DNA from 2 places in the Halomonas sp. 113 genome. Region 2 is predicted to be linked to the other one. Evidence: predicted binding sites of a transcription regulator. Region 2 holds the regulator's gene; the other holds the start of a gene.

Region 1 (10,107 bases), 1.5 Mb from region 2:
CGTTTGAAGCCCGCCGTCAAAGAGGATCATTGCCAGCGCCAGCGTGCCTAGGGCATGTGCCCCCGCTGGGTTGTCGAAGGCGATCCCTCCAATACCACTCTCACCGGCCAGCATGCCAATGACCAAGAACAGAACCAGGACAGGTAAGCCAAGGCGGGCAGATAATTTGCTCGATACAATGCCCACCAATATCAAAATGGCAGCAAGTAAAATGAGCTTGTCAACGGGAAACATAAACGGAGAACCCTTCTAAAAAGGTACTGATAGTTTGAATGGCAGCGTGTCTCTAAAGCGGTGCCACTAATGAATAACTGAACAACTACGTAGTTAGCTCTTTGCGAGGATAGGCGGTGCCCGACCGGGGGGAAGAAGGAGGGCACAGCCGCTGGTGTCGTTTGAAACGACACGGCCAAGAATTGCCTGGTGGGAGATAGCTGAATGCAGCGAGGCGAAAAAGCTAACGGGAGGGGGATCGTCGGCTGACCATTCGATGGCCTTCAAAAGCTCTTTATCTACCTGCCGCTTGGTGGCAGCGTTTCTTATTCGTAGCTTGGTGGGGAGTGGCGCGAAAGCGTAGTGACTCGAAAGACTTTTCAGGCTTTCATCGGTCTGTTGCAGCTCGGTGAAATGTGGCTTGTAAAACTGTTCGACGGCACCCGATAGCAAGACCAGAAAACAGCCCAGAAGCAGGATCTGGGATGCCCAGAGAGGCGCATGCCCGACGTTTTTTCCATCCCCATCCCCTTGCTGCATCGAGTCTTCCTTGAACAAGCCAACTATGTAGCTGTTATACCTTAGGTGGAGTTGGTTTGCATCAGCCCACCAGTGGCATGACATCCACTTCGACTTCCAGGCGGTGTTCGCCGCCCCCGTTCATGACGCCTTTTAGCGGGGCTACGTCGGCGTAATCTCGCCCCCAGGCCAGTACAGGGTGCTGTTCACTGGCCACGGTGCCATTGGTGGGGTCTAGGGCCAGCCACCCCCATTCGGGAATCCAGGTCGCCAACCATGCATGGGAAGCATCTGCGCCGATCAGGCGTGGCTGCCCGGGCGGGGGCTGGGTTTCCAAATAGCCACTGACATAGCGCGCAGCAAGACCTACCGAACGCAATGCACCAATCGCGAGATGAGCAAAATCCTGGCAGACACCCCGCCGGTTGGCGAGTACTTCGCTTAGCGGCGTTGCAAGTGTGGTAAAGCTGGGGTCGTACTCGAAGGTTTGATGAATCAGTTCATTGAGCGCGAGAGTCGCCTCGACTATTGGCCTGCCTGGGGTAAAGCAGCTGTGGGCAAAGGTGGCCAGCTCATCATTACGGCGAATAAACGGTGAGTCGAGGCGGTAAAGTTGAATGTCAAAACTGTTGTTCTGGCTAAGCTGCTGAGCGACTTGTTCCCACGTCGTTGAGGTGGTGGGTAGCGCTGCTAAGGGGTGTGTACTCAACTGCGTTACCACCGTGACATCCAAGGTTTGATGAACTTCCTCCATGGCGAAATAGAGCACTCGATTGCCGAATACATCGCGGCGCTCCATCTGTACCTGTGGCGTGGGGCTGATCTGCAGTTCCGAGGCACCACAGTGCTGATGCGGCGTTTTACGTGGTAGCACCCGAGCTTCACTATGGCACAGCGTCACGGGGGCGCTGTAGTGGTAGCGGGTGGTATGGCGCAGCGTGTAGTTCATGCATCAGGCTCCATGCTGACTAACTGGCGTGGCCGCTCCACGTGGCTGAAATGACTCTGACTGATGGCTTCAGAAAGCGCGCTTAAGGGGTCAATTAAAGCATCCAGCAGTTGCTCTAAGGCATCCTGTGCCTCCGGTGTATCGGCTAGATGACTTAAGCGATCAATGTCGGCCAGGTGCAGTGCCGCATTGGCCTGAATTAATAGCCGCCGTTCGGCGTTACGGTAGGGCGATGAGCTGCCCGGCAGGCGATCCATCTGTCGTTCAATGCGCTTGAGCATATAGCCCACCGAGCGAGGATTGGTTTCATCGAACAGCAGTAGATCGAGAATCGCCGCAGGGTGAAGCTCACTGCGGTAGCGGCGGCGATAGGCGGTAAAGTTATCGGTGGTGGCGAGCACGACTTCCCACAACGCCAGCCCCGGCGAGTGCGGCGCATTGAGGGTGAGCTTGAGCAGCGAGAGCAGTCCCAGCACGCGATCCAGGAAGCGGCCGATATCCATAAACCGCCAGCCGTAGTGATGAGGCATGGTTTCGTTACACAGCCCGAAGAAGGCGGCTAGCTGAGCAGACAGCCCCTCGCAAGCGCGCCGTGCCGCGCTGGCCCCCAAGCTTGGGTTGAAGGTGGCCATGCGCTGACGCAGCTGGTGCACCACCCGCCAGGAGTCGTCGCCTAAATGGTCGCGCACGCTGCGTGCGTTGCGCATTAGTTGGGCAAACAGTGGCTGTAAGGCCTGGGGATCCACGTCATCAAACTGCGCCAGTAACGCGGCGCGCTTTAGATCAAAACCAATCAAAGGTGCCTGTAGTCGCTGTTGGTCCTCTTCGTTTAGCGTGGTGATATCCAGTGCCAGCAGAAGTTCATCGAGCAGCTGATCGGCGATCTCATCCTGGTCGTACTCCATTAGCCTCATTAGCGCTTCACGCAGAAGTCGCGCGCGGGTGTCTAAGCGCTCGCCGTAGCGGCCTAACCAAAACAGGCTTTCGGCTACTCGGCTGGGTAGGTCGGTGCCGTCACGGGTGGCCACCACCGGGCCGCGGGCCTGGCGGAGCTGGCTGACATGGGGCTGAGGAGAGGCTGCCGTAACCCAGACATCTTTAACGATGGTGCTGCTTAGTGATGGCAAGCCAGGTTCGCCAACCCAAGCTAAACCACCGGGCATTACTTGGTACTCGCCAGCCGCACTATTTTTAGCAGCAGTGCTGCTTTTGGCAGTGGCATTGGGGGTGCGTGTTACAAAGCAGCGTAGGTTGAGCGTGGTGGGTTCCAGACGCTGTAGGTGGCTATCGAAAACCGGTGCGGTGGCTGGCTGCGTAGTGGCATCGACGTTAGGCAATAGCAGGGGCTCACCGAGCAGGTGCTCACACAGCATCGGTAAGTAGTCTGCTAACACCGGGGCTTCCAAAATGCCCACCCCCAAGGCGTTAGATAGCGCCACGCCGCCTGAGCGCATGGCCTGGAGTAGCCCGGGTACGCCCAGCTGCGAATCGCCGCGCAGTTCCAGCGGGTCGCAGTAAGCGTCGTCGCAGTGGCGCAGTATCACATCGACTGGCTGTAGACCGCCCAGGGTGCGCAGCCATACTTGGGTATCGCGTACGACTAAATCCTGGCCTTCTACCAGTGCAATATTGAGGTAATTGGCTAAATAGGCGTGCTCAAAATAGCGTGGGCTCCCCGGCCCCGGCGTTAATAAGATAAGCGTGGGGTTATCGCGATGCTGATAGGCCATGGCGATCAGCGTGCGGTGGTGTAGGTCAAGAAACCCCGCTAGCCGCTTTAAGGGCGCATTGCGATACATATCCGGCAGGGCGCGGGCCATCAGTATACGGTTTTCGAGCGCAAGCCCAGTACCGGATGGCGCCTGTAGGCGGTCTGCCATCACCCGCCACTGGCCCTGAGTATCCTGAATCACATCCACACCGTGGAAAATAATCGGCGCGCGGTCATTGGGCAGCGACTGGTGGCAGGGCAGTAATAAATGCGCTGAGGCAAGCAGCTCTTGGGTGGGGAGTAGCCCCGCCTCAAAGAGCGTTTTGGGCCCATAGATATCGTCGTAGAGGGCGCTCAGCAGACGACTGCGCTGGATTAGCCCCGCTTCTAATGCTTGCCACTGTGGTTCATCAATCACCCAGGGTAGCGGGTCGAGCCGCCACGAACGCCCCTGGGTTTCATCATGCATATTGAAAATTACGCCGTTTTCAGCCAGTAGGCGCTGAATTTCGTCATGCTGCTGGTGACGACCCGTCGGGCCCAGGCCCTCCAATGAGCCGAGTAAGCTCTGCCAGCCAGGGCGTAACTGCCCCTGGCCATCGAGCATGGCGTCGAACGTGCCGGGCTGTCCCTTGCCTAGCTGGTGTAAGTAATCCTCAACGAGCCCGTTAGTCACGGGCGCGAGAAGTGAGGGAGAGACAGGGGCCGTCATTATCCTTGTAATCCTAAGCAGTAGGAGGCGGATTATCCTGCACTAGTCGCTACGAGAAAAGCATTAGCTAGGCGTCCAGCGCAGGTCGAGGGTCTGCGGCAGTTCCAGGCTGGGGGTTTCCAGCTTGGGAACCTGATGGCCATGACGATGGCCGCTGTCACTAAAACGCCCCAGTCTTCGCGCTTCGGCTTCAAACGCATTGACCGGGAAGGTATCGAAATTACGCCCTGTGGGGTGCACTACGTAGTAAGTACAGCCCGCGACTGAGCGCTGGTTCCAGGTGTCGATCACATCAAACACCAGCGGCGCGTGAATGGGAATTTGCGGATGCAGCGCTGAGGGCGGCTGCCAGGCGCGGTAACGCACCCCAGCCACGGCTTCACCGTTTCTGCCGGTAGCTGAAAGGGGTACCCGGCGGCCGTTGCAGGTCACCACATAGCGGTCACCACTCATGCCGCTGACTTTGACTTCCAAACGCTCCACCGAAGAATCCACATAGCGGGCAGTGCCGCCAGCTGAGGCCTCTTCGCCCAATACATGCCAGGGTTCGATGGCTTGGCGCAGCTCAATATCCAGCATGGAGGTGTGCAAGCATCCGTGCAGCGGGAAGCGAAACTCCAGGAAGGGGGCAAACCACTCCAGGTCAAAATCGAAGCCGTGGTGGCGCAAGTCACCCAGCACGTCGTCAAGGTCGCTCCAGAGGTAGTGGGGAAGCATCCAGCGATCCTGCAAGGCGCTGCCCCAGCGCACCGGTTTGGCTCGGTAGGGCGTTTTCCAGCAGCGGGCTACCAGTGCGCGGATCAGCAGCATCTGCATCAGCCCCATGCGGGCATGGGGTGGCATCTCAAAGCCGCGTAGTTCCAGTAAGCCAAGGCGACCGCTGTCGCTATCCGGCGAATAGAGCTTGTCGATACAGAACTCGGCGCGGTGAGTATTGCCGGTTAAGTCGGTGAGCAGGTGGCGCAATAAGCGATCGACCAGCCAGGGCTGTACCACTTCCCCTTCGGGCATTTGTTGAAGGGCGATTTCCAGCTCATAGAGGGCTTCATGGCGAGCTTCATCCACCCGCGGGGCTTGGCTGGTGGGGCCAATAAACAGACCCGAAAACAGGTAAGAGAGACTCGGGTGGTGCTGCCAGTAGGTGACTAAACTGGCCAGCAGATCCGGACGACGCAAAAACGGTGAGTCGTCAGGCGTCAACCCGCCCAGGGTGACATGGTTACCACCGCCGGTGCCGGTATGGCGCCCATCCAGCATAAATTTCTCGGTGCCCAGGCGGGTTTTTCGCGCTTCTTCATATAGCCGTTCGGTTTGTGCTACCAGGGTTTGCCAACTGGCCGCGGGCATAATATTGACTTCGATCACGCCGGGGTCAGGGGTGATCATAAAGTTTTCCAGGCGCGGGTCTCTCGGCGGTGAGTAACCCTCTACCATGACCGGGCAAGCGAGTTCCTTGGCGCACTCCTCAACGGTACTCAGTAGGTCAAGGTAGTGCTCTAAGCTGGTCAGCGGCGGCAGGAAAATATGCAGGCGGCCATCCCGCGGTTCCACACATAGACTGGTGTGAATGACGCTACTTTCCCGGTCGATGTTTGCCCGTGGCTGCTGTTGAACGGCTTCGCCTTCCGGATGCGATGGGCTAGGGTGGCTTGAGCGACCCAGGCGTTCGGCATCGCTGATATGCAGCTGTTCGGCGTTGCGGCGGGCGACTTCGCCGTGAATATCGCCCAGTTCAGGCCGGGGGGCGAACAGCGATTCAGGCTGTGGCTGCTCCTCTGGGTCGGCCCAGGGCAGCGCTGAAAGCGGTAAGCGTAGGCCCATGGGCGAGTCACCGGGCACCAGGAATAAGTGGTCGCGCTTGAGCGGCCAGCGGCCGCTCTCCCAGCGGTGAGCTTGGCTGATCGAGTGGCGCAGCGGCAGGGCGTAGCCCACCACTTCGTCCAAGCCTTGCTCTAACAAACGAGCTAAACGGTGGCGTTCGGCGTCATCTTTGAGATTGGCTTCCCGCGGATCCACATTGACGGGCAGCGACTGCTCTTTCCAGAGGTAGTAGTAGGCATCCTCAAACGCCGGAATCCAGTAGCGCTCAGCCACGCCCAGGCGTTCGCTAAGTGCTTTGGTAAAGCGTTGGGCAGTGGTGTCATCCACGGCTACCTTGGGGGCGCCTTCCATACAAGCTAGCCATTTTGGATCTCGCCATAGCGGCACGCCATCTTTCCGCCAATAGCAGGCCAGCGCCCAGCGCGGTAACGGTTCACCGGGGTACCATTTGCCCTGCTGTTGCTGAATAGCGCTGCCGGGCGCATAGGCGGCTTGCAGCCGGGTTAGCAGTGCCTCGGCGCGCTCGCGCTTGTGCTCACCTAACGCTTCGGTATTCCACTGAGGGCTCTCCATATCATCGACGGATACAAACGTGGGTTCGCCCCCCATAGTAAGGCGAACGTCCTGCTGTAAGAGTTCAGCGTCCACTTGGTCGCCCAGCGTGCAGATACGCTGCCACTGTTCATCGCTATAGGGCTTGGTGACCCGTGGGTCTTCATGGATGCGCTCGACCTCCATGGTCACATCAAAGGTGACTTCACACTTATCCGAAAATCCGGTGATGGCCGCGGCGCTACCCGTCGTCGGAGTGGCGGCGAGGGGAATGTGTCCTTCGCCAGCGAATAGACCTGAGGTGGGGTCAAGGCCTACCCAGCCGGCGCCGGGCAGGAAGACTTCGGTCCAGGCGTGCAGGTCGGTGAAGTCCACCTCGCTGCCGCTCGGACCGTCCAGCGCTTTAACATCTGACTTGAGCTGAATGAGATAGCCGGACACAAAACGAGCGGCGAGGCCCAGATGGCGGAAAATTTGCACCAGCAGCCAGGCACTGTCGCGGCAGGAGCCGCTGGCGAGTGTCAGCGTCTCTTCGCAGCTCTGAACACCGGGCTCCAGGCGTACTAGGTAGCCGATTTCATCCTGGAGTCGCTGATTAAGCGCAACCAGAAAATCGACGGTGGTAGTCGGTTCGCGGGGAACGGCTTTGAGCCACTCCATCAGCCGCGGCCCTGACTCGGTTATTTCAAGATAAGGGCTTAGTTCTTGGCGCAGCGCTTCTGGGTAAGCAAAGGGAATCGTTTGCGCAATATCGTCCAAAAAGAAATCGAACGGGTTGATCACCGTCATCGGAGCGATTAGCTCGACGGCAATGGTTAACTCTTTGCGCGGTTCAGGGAACACCACACGGGCATTGAAGTTGCCAAACGGATCCTGTTGCCAGTTTAAAAAGTGGTCATCGCCGGAGAGTTTGAGCGAGTACGACTCAATGTGAGTGCGGCAATGGGGCGCCGGGCGCAGCCGAATAACATGGGGCGAAAGACGCACCGGGCGGTCAAAGTGGTAAGCCGTACGATGATACAAGGCAACGCGAATGGTCATGAGCCACCCTCAAAAGAACCGTTATTAACCGGCTGGTCGGTTGGGTTAAGGAATAACCGAACGTTTCGCAAGTATCGTTCCACTTTTACTTTTTTGCAGCCGCTATCTTAACTAAGACGTTTAACTAAAGTGGAAATCGCGTTATGCACCAACTTGATGCCACTTGCGCGCACCAAGATAGGGCGTAAAGGCGTTTTAATTTCCTCGTGCTCTCTGTCAAGCGGCGTTTAAGTAAGTGAACGTTGAAATATCGCAAAAGATGGTACGCATTTTGCTCTCATTTGTTTGATTGTTTTGCACGCGGCAGGCCTACACTGAGCATTGAGGAAGTTGCCGCTTCCACCCCCGCGCCAGGAGAGCGCCCATGAGCCAAGTGAATTGGAATAACTATGCGTGTCGTGATTACTACGATGAGCTGATGGCCGCTCCCGGTCAGCCACGCGAGTCAGCGGGTGAATTGTGCAACATGTTGGCAAGGTTTAGTGCCGAGGAGTTAGCGGAGCGAAAAACTGCGGCGGAGATCGCTATTCGTACCATGGGGATTACCTTCACCGTCTACTCTGAAGGCGCGATGATTGACCGTGCCTGGCCCTTTGATATTGTGCCGCGAATCATTCCCGCCAGTGAGTGGCGTAAAACCGAGGCAGGCCTTAAGCAGCGCGTGCAGGCGCTGAATCTATTTATCGATGACCTTTACCATGATCAAAAAGTCATTAAGGACAAAGTACTGCCCGCCGAGGTGCTGGCACAATCGGTTAATTTCCGCCCCCAGTGTGTTGGCATTAACCCTCCTCACGGTGTATGGGCTCATGTATGTGGCTCTGACCTGGTGCGCGATGGCGACGGGACGCTCTACGTGCTGGAGGATAACTTACGCATTCCTTCCGGTGTCTCCTACATGCTGGAAAACCGCAATGTCACCAAGCGGGTACTGCCGGAGCTGTTCGCCTCAGGCAAGATTTTGCCCGTTGATGACTATGTGGCTCAGCTTTACGACATGCTGGCGGCGATGTCGCCAAGGCCAGGTGATGACCCCCAGGTAGTGGTACTGACCCCCGGGATCTACAACTCTGCCTATTTTGAGCACGCCTATCTTGCCCAGCAAATGGGCGTCGAGCTGGTGCAGGGAAGTGATCTACTCGTTGATGACGATGATGTGGTGTACATGCGCACCGTGGAAGGGCTACGCCGGGTCGATGTTATTTACCGCCGTGTAGACGATGAGTTTCTCGACCCGGAAGCATTTAACCCGGAATCCATGCTGGGGGTGGCGGGCCTAATGCGCGCCTGGCGGGCGGGGAAAGTAGCACTTGCCAATGCTCCGGGGGCCGGCGTGGCGGACGATAAGGTCGTTTACGCCTTTGTTCCCGCGTTGATTCGCTACTACCTCGATCAAGAGCCGCTGATCCCCAACGTGCCCAGCTACCTGTGTATGTTCGAGGACGATCGCCGCTATGTACTCGACCACCTGGATGAATTGGTAGTGAAACCGGCCAATGAGTCGGGGGGCTACGGCATGCTCATTGGCCCACGCTCAACCAAAGAGACCCGCGAAGAGTTTGCCCGCTTGATTAAGGCGAACCCGCGCAACTATATGGCTCAACCGACCCTGGCACTGTCGACCACGCCTACGCTGGCGAATGGATTACCGCAGCCGCGCCATGTGGATTTGCGCCCCTTCATTCTTTCGGGGCCAGAAATCCATGTCACCACCGGTGGACTAACCCGCGTGGCATTGATAGAGGGTTCGTTGGTGGTGAACTCTTCTCAAGGTGGCGGCAGTAAAGACACCTGGATTGTAGAAACCGACGATAAGGCGGCAGCGGCCGCGGTGAAAGGAGCCTAACGCCATGCTGTCACGCGTTGCAGAGAACCTCTACTGGATGGCGCGCTATATTGAACGTGCGGAAGACACTGCCCGTTTGCTGAGTGTCAATAGCCACCTTATGCTCGATTTGCCGGGTCGCTTACCGCTCGGTTGGGCACCCCTTATCGAAATGACCGGCAGTCTGGAAGCCTTTACCGCACGCCATAAAGACTTTGATGAACGCAATGTGGTGCACTTTTTATGCGCTGATACTGACAATGATATTTCGATTATCTCTGCGCTTGCCAGTGCCCGTGAGAACCTCAGAACCACTCGGGATGTGGTGCCCCGGGAGATTTGGGAAGAGGTTAACCAGCTCTATCTGAGCGTGGCTGATCATGCCGAAAACGGTGTTAGTCCACGCCGTCGCGATAGCTTTCTCAAAAGCGTCATCCGTAGCTGCCAGGCGTTGACGGGCCTGATTGAAGGCACGTTAAGCCATGGCCCTGCGCGTACCTTTATTGAGCTGGGGCGTCAGTTAGAGCGGGCCGATATGACTACTCGCATCGTGGATGTGCGCTCTGCCAGCCTGCTGCCGCAAAACCCTGAAGAGCTACTGCCGTTTGAAAACCTGCAGTGGATGAGCGTACTCAAATCGCTCACCGCCTACCAAATGTACCGTCAGCAGGTACGCTTACGCGTTCGGGGCCCGGATGTGCTGCGCTTTTTGCTGCAAGATCCTAATCTGCCACGCTCCATTGCCTGCAGCTTGGAGACGCTGG
Region 2 (10,107 bases):
TTTGCCCTGTTCGCGTTCCCGCTGGGCGTTGCGAATCAATTGACGCAGTGTCTGGCGATCGGCGTCGGGGTGCTCCGCCATAAACAGGTCAACTGCCGCATCGCCCTCGTCAATTAAGCGTTCCCGCCATTTTTCCAGTCGGTGGAACGCGTGGTCGCGCTGCTTTTGCTCCTGGTCGATGGAGTCGAACACGGCTTGAATGGCGGTAAGATCCTCTTTACGGATCAGCTTACCGACATACTGCATATGGCGGCGGCGACCTTCATGGGAGCGAATACGCGAGGTTTCCTCGATAGCGCGTAGCATATCGTCAGAGAGGGGGAAACGGGCGCGTTCCGCCGGTCGCATGGCGATTAAGGTTTCCCCAAGTGCCTGTAAGGCATGCATTTCGCGTTTGAGTTGCGACTTGCTAGGGCGTTCTTCCTGTTCTTCTACTTCAACGGGATCGGGACGTTGCTTACGCATAGTGTGACTCACAGACAAGATTCGTGGCGGCATTATACCAGCTGCGAGTACAACATTGATTCGCCGATGACACTCTCTTGCAAGACTTTGGTTGAGAGGCATTCGGTTGAAATAGGAGGCCATATGGCACAGGCATTTGATGCATCCGCGCAGCAGTCGCTATTGACCGCGCGCGCCGAAGAGGCGTTAGCGCTGGCGAAGCGCTTGGGCGCGGATGCTGCCGAAGTAGGCGCAAGCGTCGATCAGGGTATAGGCGTTAGCGTACGCCTGGGCGAAGTTGAAACGGTTGAGTTATCCCGTGACCAAGGCATTGCCGTCACGCTATACGTGGGTCAACGTAAAGGCAGCGCTTCATCCACTGATGCCAGCAGTGCCTCGATCCAGGCAGCCGTAGAGAAAGCGCTGGCGATTGCCCGCTATACCGGCGAAGACCCGGCCGCAGGGTTGGCCGATGCCTCCCTTATGGCTACTGAGTTGCCCGATCTAAAAGTGCACTACCCCTGGGCGCTCACAACGGATGAGGCGATTGAGTTAGCGCTTGCCTGCGAGCAGGCGGGGCGAGACGTTGACGGCATCTCACAGTCAGATGGCGCGTCTCTCTCCAGTGGCGAAGGGGTGCGCGTTTACGCCAATAGCCACGGCTTTTTAGGTACCCAAAAGGGCAGTAGTCACTCTCTTTCTTGCATGCTGATTGCCCAAGACGCGAGCGGTATGCAGCGTGATTATGACTACACCTCTGCCCGTGACCCCAAGGCGCTACGTGACCCCGCTGAGGTGGGGCGCGAAGCCGCGATGCGTACGCTGCGCAGGCTAGGTGCTAAACGGCCGCCAACGGGCACCTTTCCGGTGCTGTTTGACCCATCGTTGGCCAGTGGCTTGATTGGCCACCTGCTCGGTGGGTTAGCCGGTGGTGCGCTTTACCGGCAGGCCTCGTTTTTGTGCGACCGGCTCGGTACACCATTGTTTCCCGACTGGTTTAGTCTTGAAGAGCGGCCAATGGAGATTGGCGCTACGGCAAGCTCACCGTTTGATGGCGAGGGCGTGCAAACGCGCAATAATCGCTTTATCGATCAGGGACGCATTGCCAGCTATATGCTCTCTTCTTACAGCGCTCGTCGTCTCGATATGCAAACCACGGGCAATGCCGGTGGGGCACGTAACGTGCGTTTAGCAACGCCACTGCAATCACGCGAAAGCTTGTTGCAAGAGATGGGGCGGGGTATTTGGGTGACTGAGTTGATGGGCCAAGGTGTCAACGGTGTGACCGGTGACTATTCCCGCGGTGCAGCAGGTTTTTGGGTCGAAAATGGAAAGGTGCAGTACCCGGTCGAAGAGTTCACCATTGCCGGAAACCTGGAGCGGATGTTTGCTGGCTTAGTAGGTATTGGCGATGACACTGATACCCGTGGCAGTGTTCACACGGGTAGCTGGTTGATTGATGCCATGACCGTGGCGGGGGACTAACAAGCCAAGCGGCGGCTTACTGATCCTCCTCAAAGCGGGCGTCGAACAGCGCTTGAATCGCTTCAAGCGCCTGTTCGGCGTCATCGCCTTCGGCGGTGATTCTAAGCTCGGTGCCACAAGGTGCGGCAAGCATCAGCAGTGACATGATATTGGCGGCGTCGGCGGCCTGTTGCTGTTTGTAAACGCGTATTTTTGCCGTGAACTGTTGGCCGCATTTGACCAGTTTTGTCGCCGCGCGAGCGTGTAGCCCGCGTTGATTGGTAAGTGTAAGTATGCGTTCTGGCACCCTGGTTCCTTTTCGCCGAGTGGTGTCATTAATGGATAGACGCGCTTAAGAGGTCTCTGGCCGCTCGTTAGGTGTGGAAGCGCTGACGAGGGGAGCGGCCAACTGTTCGCTTATGGTGTAGTGCAGACCCAGTTCGCGGTGGCGAAGTTGAACTTCGCCCATGCTAGGAGTCAATTTTTCCGCTAACTTCTCGGCCATATAGACCGAGCGGTGCTGGCCACCAGTACAGCCAATCGCGATAGTCATGTAGCTACGTTGGCTATTCTGGTAAGCGGGTAGCCAACGCTCTAGCCAGGCCAAGATGTCGTCGCTCATGGCATCAACAATCGGATAGCTGTTCAAAAAAGCCACGATTTCCGCGTCGCGGCCAGTGAACTGGCGCAGCGTTGGATCCCAGTACGGATTTGGCAGGCAGCGCACATCGAAGACCAGGTCGGCGTCTAACGGTACGCCGCGTTTATACCCAAACGATTCCAGCGTTAGCGTCAGCTTGTCGCGCCGCTGATGGGCTACTTGGTCGGTAATGCGACGGCGTAAATCGTGCACCGATAATCGTGATGTATCGATCAATAGATCGGCCAGATCGCGAATATCCTCTAGCGTCGTCTCTTCTTTATTGATCGCCTCTTCCAGCGTCATTTCGCTATCGCGGGTCAGCGGATGACGGCGACGCGTTGCTGAGTAACGCTCAAGCAGTATGCGCGCATCGGTGGTCAGGTAAATAACTTGAAAGACGATTTTACGCTGGCGCAACTCGTCTAATAAAGAGGGCAGGCGCTCCAGAGCTCCCGGCAAATTGCGGGCATCAATACTCACCGCTAAATGTGCTCGGTCGCCCTGGTCACGCAGTTCATCCACCAACGACCCCAGCAACATAGCTGGGAGGTTATCAATCGCGTAGTAGCCAAGATCTTCCAGCGCTTGCAAGGCGATAGATTTACCTGACCCGGAGCGGCCGCTAATGATCACCAGTTGCATAGAGTCTCTCTTTGCTTTGATCAAGCTGCGTTGAGGGTGGTGAGCGGATAACCTGCTGTGATCTGCCCTGAACAGGGTTTCAGACCCTTAGGCCGCTGATTGCTCGCGAATTTTGGCGGTAATCAGCTCAAGCAGTTCGCGCTGGCTGGCTGCTTTACGCAGTTGCTGGCGCGTGTCCGCATCATTCATGATGGTCGCTACCTGACCCAGTAGTGAGAGATGCGTGTCATCTGCCTCTTCGGGTACCAACAGGACAAACACCAGATCTACCGGGTCGCCGTCGATAGCGTCAAAATCGATCGCTTCAGCCAGTTTCAAAAATCCAGCGATAGGGGCGTTGCAGTGGGGGCTACGCGCATGAGGAATAGCCACGCCGTTACCAATACCCGTACTACCTAAGCGCTCGCGGCCGATTAAACGGCTAAACACTTCTTGGCTGTCCAGGCTGGGGATATTTTGGGCGATAAAGGTGCTGTAAAACTCCAGCACCCTTTTTTTGCTGCCCCCGGGGACGTCGAACAGAACGCGTTCCGGGGGGAGTATGGTTTCCAACGTCATTGAATTAACGCACACCGGCGCCTTGGGCGCGAGCTTGTGCTTTTTCCTTGTGTTTAACGAGTTGACGGTCGATTTTGTCCGCTAGTGCGTCGATAGCGGCGTACATATCACTGTCTAGGGCTTCCGCATGTAAGTCAGCACCTGCGGCGTGCAGCGTACAGGCGGCCTGCTGGCGCTCTTTCTCCACTGATAAGGTGACTTGCACCGTAGTTATATTGTCGTAATGGCGCTCTACACGCTCAAGCTTCTCGTTGACATAGTCACGCAAGGCGTCAGTCAGTTCTACGTGATGACCAGTGATATTTACTTGCATTGACGTGCTCCTTATCCATCGGACTGTACTTCGATTGTAACCCTTTTTGCCGCGTTGCAAAGCCCTTGTCGAGAGTTTCCCTGAAACGTTAACGAAGTTAGCGCAAACGACGCCGTTCACTGGAAGAGGGAATGCCCATGGCTTCACGGTATTTCGCCACCGTACGACGCGCCACTTGAATCCCTCCTTCGCCTAATAGCGTCACTAAGCGGCTGTCTGAAAGCGGCTTGCCGGGCGGCTCCTCTTGAATCAGTTTCTTGAGTCGTGCACGGATGGCGGTGCTGGAGTGGCTGTCGCCATCTTGACCGCTCACCTGGCTTGAGAAAAAGTATTTGAGTTCAAACACACCACGGGGTGTATGGATATATTTTTGCGTCGTTACCCGTGAAATAGTCGACTCGTGCATCTCCACGGCTTCGGCAATGTCGGCCAGTATCAGTGGTTTCATGGCTTCTTCGCCGTGCTCTAAAAAGCCAATCTGGCGGGTAATGATTTCGCGACCAACACGCAGCAGCGTATCGTTTCGGCTAGAGAGGCTCTTGATCAACCAGCGCGCTTCCTGCAAGTGCTCTTTGAGAAACTGGTTGTCATCGCTTTTATCCGCACGCTTAATCAAGCTGGCGTAGTCGGGCTGAATGCGCAGCCGTGGCAGGGCCTCGGGGTTGAGCTCTAAATGCCAGCCTTCATTATCGTGGCGGACGACTAGATCGGGGGTGACATAGCTGTCATCGGTGTCGCCGTAGGCGCTGCCTGGGCGTGGGTCTAGGCTGCGAATAAGCAGGATGACATCGGACAGCTGTTCGTCGTCGAGCCCTAGACGGCGTTTCAGCAGACGCATATCGTCTTTGCCAAGCGCTTCGAGAAACTGCCGCACCAAGCGGCGGGCGGGAACCAGCAGTGGCGTATTATCGGGGAGAGCGGCGAGCTGCAGCATCAAGCATTCACGCAAGTCACGGGCAAATATGCCGGTCGGCTCAAACTGCTGGAGCTTGAGTAGAATGGTTTCCACTTCGCGTTGGCTTAGCCCGTCAATGCCCTGGGCACGAAGCCCTTCACGGATGTCGTTGAGCGGCTGGGTCAGGTAGCCGTTGGCGTCTAGCGCGTCGATTAAACTTTCCGCGACAAGCTGCTCGCGAGCGCTAAAATCGGTCATGGCGAGTTGCCACAGCAGGTGGCCATGAAGGCTCTGCCCGGCTGCCTGGCGCTCAAAGTCGGGGCCTTCGCTGCTGCTGCCCCCCTGGCTTCCCATATCTTGATAGGTATCTGACCAGTCGCTATCTACCGAGAGCTCAGTAGGGATGCTCTCTGACCACTCTTCTTCCTTAGGCTCGCTGACAGCCTGTTCACTAAATTCATCTTCCTGCTCCAGCATGGGATTGGCATCGAGGGCCTGCTGAATTTCTTGACGAAGATCCAGCGTAGAGAGTTGCAGCAGCGCAATGGCCTGCTGCAACTGGGGCGTCATGGTCAGCTGTGTGCCGATACGCAGTTGGAGAGAAGCTTTCATGACCATCTGAGAACCACTCGTTAATCAGAATGCTCCACCCTAGTGCGAGTGAGTGCTTGGCGCAAGTGCAATAAGCATGCCATTGGTCGTAAAGTTGTTTTAAAGCGCTATTTAGGGGCGATTAAGGCAAAAACATTACAGGCGAAAATCGGCGCCCAAATACACATCCCTTACTTTTTGGTTGGTGAGAATCGAGGCGGGCGAGCCACTGGCGATGATTTGCCCATCGCCGACGATATAGGCGATATCGCAAATGTCTAGTGTTTCACGCACGTTGTGATCGGTGATCAGCACGCCGATATGGCGCTGTTTCAGTGCACGAATGATGGTTTTAATCTCACCTACCGAGATGGGGTCAACGCCCGCAAAAGGCTCATCGAGCAGTATAAAAGCGGGCTCTGTGGCTAGCGAGCGGGCTATTTCTACACGCCTGCGCTCGCCGCCCGAAAGGCTCATGCCCAGGTTGTCGCGAATATGGGTGATATGGAAGTCTTCGAGTAGCGCTTCCAGGCGCTGTTCGCGATCGCTGCGGTTAAGCTCTTTGCGGGTCTCGAGTATCGCCATAATATTCTCGGCAACCGAGAGTTTGCGGAAAATAGACGCCTCTTGAGGTAGATAGCCAATCCCCGCAGCTGCGCGCTCGTGCATGGGGGCGCGCGTTAAATCCACATCGTCGATACCCACCTTGCCAGCGTCGGATTTGACCAGCCCAACAATCATATAAAATGAGGTGGTTTTGCCCGCGCCGTTGGGGCCCAAAAGGCCAACGACACTGCCTTGGGATATCTCTAGATTGATGTCTTTGACCACTCGGCGGCGTTTGTAGCTTTTAGCCAGGTGGTGGGCATAAAGGGTTTTGATCGGCGCAGTGTCAGCAGTGGCCACAGCTAGGCTCCCTATTGTTCAGGCTGAAGGGTCATGCGTATGCGCTGGGGCTCGCTGCCATCAACGTCAGAGCGCGCTTGAATCACTTCTCGGTCAATAAAATACTCAAGGCGACCGCCACTAAAGGTGTCCTCTTGCTGGGTCAGTTCGGCTTGGTCGATCAGCTCTACGCGACGCTCGGCGACGTGATAAATAATCCGCCGCGCCCAGCCTTCCGTGGGGCCTTCTTGCCCTTCGCCTTGATGGCGCAAGTAGGCGCGCTCACCGGTAGCGGTGGCTGTCGAGAGTTCGCCCGCGTCGTTGCGTTCGATCTCTACCCGCTCGCCGCGCAGCTGCATTTCGCCTTGGCGAATGTCCACATCCCCAGTATAAACAGCTGTGCCTGCCCGCTGATCAAGATCTAAACGGTCGGCTTCCACTTCCACTGGGGCTTGTTGGGAAGATGAGTTGGTTTGGGCTAACACTGATAAAGGTATCGCTAAACCGAACAGTGCAGTGTAGAGCAGGGCTGGGGAAATCATGGCTTTCATGGCGGTTCCTATTAGCGTTGTGTGGCCGGGGGGTGCGTGCCGCGCACATTATCCGTTAAGCGAACCTGGCTGGTGTTAAGCCAAACGTCCATATGTGAAGCGCTCATTTGCTGTGGCGGTTGCTGCATCAATACCGGTGTGTCACTCCATGCATGCTGCTCGAGGCCATCATAGTGCAGTAGCTCGGTATCTAGCTGCCAGCCTTCATCTGGTGCAAACAGCCGAGCCGAACCTGACAGCAGCAGGGCTTGGGTAGCGGTGTTGAGCGTGCCTACAGCGGCGCTGGCCAGCCACTGACGGTTTTCGCTGTCATACAGTACTGCCTCGGGCTCTTCCGTCCAGGTTTCGCTGCGCTGCGGGGTATGGATAAGGCGCGGTGTTTTTAGCGACTGCATGACACTGCCGTTATCCCCGAATAGGGTAATCTCGGCATTTTCCAGCACGTGGCCAGGTTCCTGAGCCTGTGCTTCGGGATCGATGCTGGTGTCTTGAGGCCCGCGGGGGTCAAGCCATACCAGCAGAATCCCCAGCGCGATGACTAGCCCGGCTAACCAGAGGCGTACTTTAAAGCGTTTAAACATTTACGTGCGGCCGTGCAGATAGGTGTCGAGCACCGCGCCCCAGTGTCCTTGAGATTCAAGCAGCGTATCGCAGATCTCACGTACGGCACCGTGGCCACCCAGGCGTTCGGTAGTCCAGTCGGCGTGGGTATGCATATAGTCCGGCGCGTTTGGCACGGTAATGCCGACGCCGCAACGTTTGATAGCCGCTAGGTCGGGTAGGTCGTCGCCACAATAAGCCACCTGCTCTAGTTCAATATCGAGGCGCTGGCAGAGCCCGCGCAGTGTGGCCAGCTTGTCTTCACAGCCTTGGTGAACATGGTCAATGCCGAGTGCCGCCGCGCGTTGGCTAACCATGGGGGAGTCGCGCCCGGTAATCAACGCGACATGTACGCCCACGCGTTTGAGAAGCTTTAGCCCGTGGCCATCCTGGGTGTGGAATGCTTTGATTTCGATACCATCGGCCTGAAAGTAGAGGCGCCCATCGGTAAGGACGCCGTCAACATCCAGTGCTAGCAGGCGTACACGGCGGAGTCGGTCGAGTAGCGAGGCAGGTAGGGTCATAGAACCTCCATATCAATCAGTTCGTAAAGCAGGTCGTGTTGGCGCCGCTGGGTTAAATAACGCCGCTGGCGAGCAGGTCGTGCATATGTAGAGCCCCAATTGGGCGCTGTTGTTCATCAACCACCGCTAGCGCGGTAATACGGCTTTCTTCCATGATACGTACCGCTTCGGCCGCCAGGATATCGGGGCCTATGCGCTTGCCCGGCCGGGTCATGACATCATCAACGCGCACGTCGCGCAGATTATGGAATTGATCCAGCGTGCGGCGTAGATCGCCATCGGTGTAGACCCCCGCTAATCGTCCTTCGCTATCCACTACGCAGGTAAAGCCAAGCCCTTGCCGGGTAATTTCGAGTAATGCGTCGCGCAGCGGGCTGCCCAATGCGACTTGGGGCAGGCGTGCGCCGTCGTGCATGAGGTCTCTAACGCGTAGCAGTAAGCGCTTGCCCAAACTGCCGCCGGGGTGGGAGAGGGCAAAATCTTCAGCGGTAAAGCCGCGTGCTTCCAGTAACGCAACCGCCAGTGCATCACCCAGGGCGAGGGCAGCGGTGGTGGAACTGGTGGGGGCTAGATCGAGCGGGCAAGCCTCACGCTCGACGCCACTGTTTAGGTGCGCATCAGCGTGCTTGGCAAGCGTGGAGTGGGGCCGCCCCGTCATGCTGACCAGCGGTGTGCCCAGGCGTTTAAGCAGTGGTAGCAGAGCAGTGACTTCGGCAGTTTCGCCCGAGTTAGAGAGCGCCAACACTACATCTGCGCGGGTAATCATGCCTAGATCGCCATGGCTGGCTTCGCCGGGGTGAACGAAAAAAGCCGGCGTGCCGGTACTGGCAAGTGTCGCCGCTAGCTTGCCAGCAATATGCCCCGACTTGCCCATACCGGTCACCACGACACGACCTTGGCAGGCGAGAATTAGCTCACAGGCGCGATCAAAGCTTTCGTCTAGCTTAGCCTGAAGGCCTCCAATCGCTGCCTGCTCGATTTGTAGCGTACGCAGTGCGCTTTCACGTAGTAGGCTGGAGGGGGCGATAGGCTGGCGCATAGCGTTTTCTCTTAACAAATGAAAATATACAAGTAGTAACCGGTAAGAATAACATCTCGACACCTCTAATAGGCAGTAATTGAGGCGACTCCCTGGGGGCATACCCGCATCACCAGTGTCGAGAGCAGGTTTAGGCGAGGGTAAGCAAGCCTTTGCAACTTTGATAACCCTGAACAATAGGAAAGCCCATTCGTGCAGTAATGCCTTGTAGCGTTATAGTACAATGTTCGATAATGTTTTAGAAACGCTGTTTTCTAATTGCGATAGCCGCAAGTAGGGTATGCTATACAGCTTTAGTCGCGCCTCGTTAAGAGTCAACTGATCCATGACAGATGCACCCTTTATAGAAATTGAAGAGCTTTACTTTTCGCGTGGTGATCACGAAATTTTCCGTGGCGTGAATATGACCATACCGCGGGGTAAAGTAACCGCGATCATGGGACCAAGTGGTACCGGTAAAACCACGCTACTGAAGCTGATCGGCGGCCAGCTAACCCCGGAGAGTGGTCGAATACTCATTGATGGGCGTGATGTTCATAAACTGTCCCGGAAGGCACTATTCACGCTACGCAAGCGGATGGGAATGCTGTTTCAGAGTGGTGCGCTGTTTTCTGATTTGGATGTGTTTGAAAACGTTGCCTTTCCGCTGCGGGTGCATACGGATTTGCCCGATACCATGGTGCGTGACCTGGTGTTGCTCAAGCTACAGGCGGTCGGCCTGCGCGGAGCGCGACACTTAACGCCTGCGGAGCTGTCCGGAGGGATGGCGCGCCGGGTCGCATTGGCTCGTGCGGTGGCGCTGGATCCAGAACTGATTCTGTATGATGAGCCGTTTGTTGGTCAGGATCCCATCTCTATGGGCGTGTTGGTGCAGCTAATCAAGCGCCTTAATCAAGCGCTGCAGCTAACCTCGGTGGTGGTCTCCCATGATATCAAGGAGACCTTGAGCATTGCGGAC

Evidence for each region. Region 2 encodes sigma-54, which starts transcription at its own class of promoters, with help from an activator protein. Its sites were predicted from a motif close to TGGCACNNNNNTTGCTNT; they were not measured.
Region 1: the regulator sigma-54 is predicted to act here: its motif matches at 7,779-7,796, upstream of YERSI8AC_RS16650 (circularly permuted type 2 ATP-grasp protein).

What each region holds. Positions count from the first base shown of each region.
Region 1 is NZ_LR881453.1:3,511,342-3,521,448, reverse strand. It holds gene YERSI8AC_RS16675 (potassium/proton antiporter) at 1-234, opposite strand, end outside; gene YERSI8AC_RS16670 (hypothetical protein) at 328-753, opposite strand; gene YERSI8AC_RS16665 (transglutaminase family protein) at 815-1,681, opposite strand; gene YERSI8AC_RS16660 (circularly permuted type 2 ATP-grasp protein) at 1,678-4,104, opposite strand; gene YERSI8AC_RS16655 (transglutaminase family protein) at 4,168-7,518, opposite strand; gene YERSI8AC_RS16650 (circularly permuted type 2 ATP-grasp protein) at 7,883-9,364, shown strand; gene YERSI8AC_RS16645 (alpha-E domain-containing protein) at 9,369-10,107, shown strand, end outside.
Region 2 is NZ_LR881453.1:1,980,188-1,990,294, forward strand. It holds gene yjgA (ribosome biogenesis factor YjgA) at 1-465, opposite strand, end outside; gene pmbA (metalloprotease PmbA) at 589-1,929, shown strand; gene YERSI8AC_RS09250 (HPr family phosphocarrier protein) at 1,946-2,215, opposite strand; gene rapZ (RNase adapter RapZ) at 2,261-3,193, opposite strand; gene YERSI8AC_RS09260 (PTS sugar transporter subunit IIA) at 3,281-3,751, opposite strand; gene hpf (ribosome hibernation-promoting factor, HPF/YfiA family) at 3,756-4,064, opposite strand; gene YERSI8AC_RS09270 (RNA polymerase factor sigma-54) at 4,162-5,577, opposite strand; gene lptB (LPS export ABC transporter ATP-binding protein) at 5,707-6,456, opposite strand; gene lptA (lipopolysaccharide transport periplasmic protein LptA) at 6,468-6,986, opposite strand; gene lptC (LPS export ABC transporter periplasmic protein LptC) at 6,998-7,567, opposite strand; gene YERSI8AC_RS09290 (KdsC family phosphatase) at 7,568-8,110, opposite strand; gene YERSI8AC_RS09295 (KpsF/GutQ family sugar-phosphate isomerase) at 8,163-9,149, opposite strand; gene YERSI8AC_RS09300 (ATP-binding cassette domain-containing protein) at 9,475-10,107, shown strand, end outside.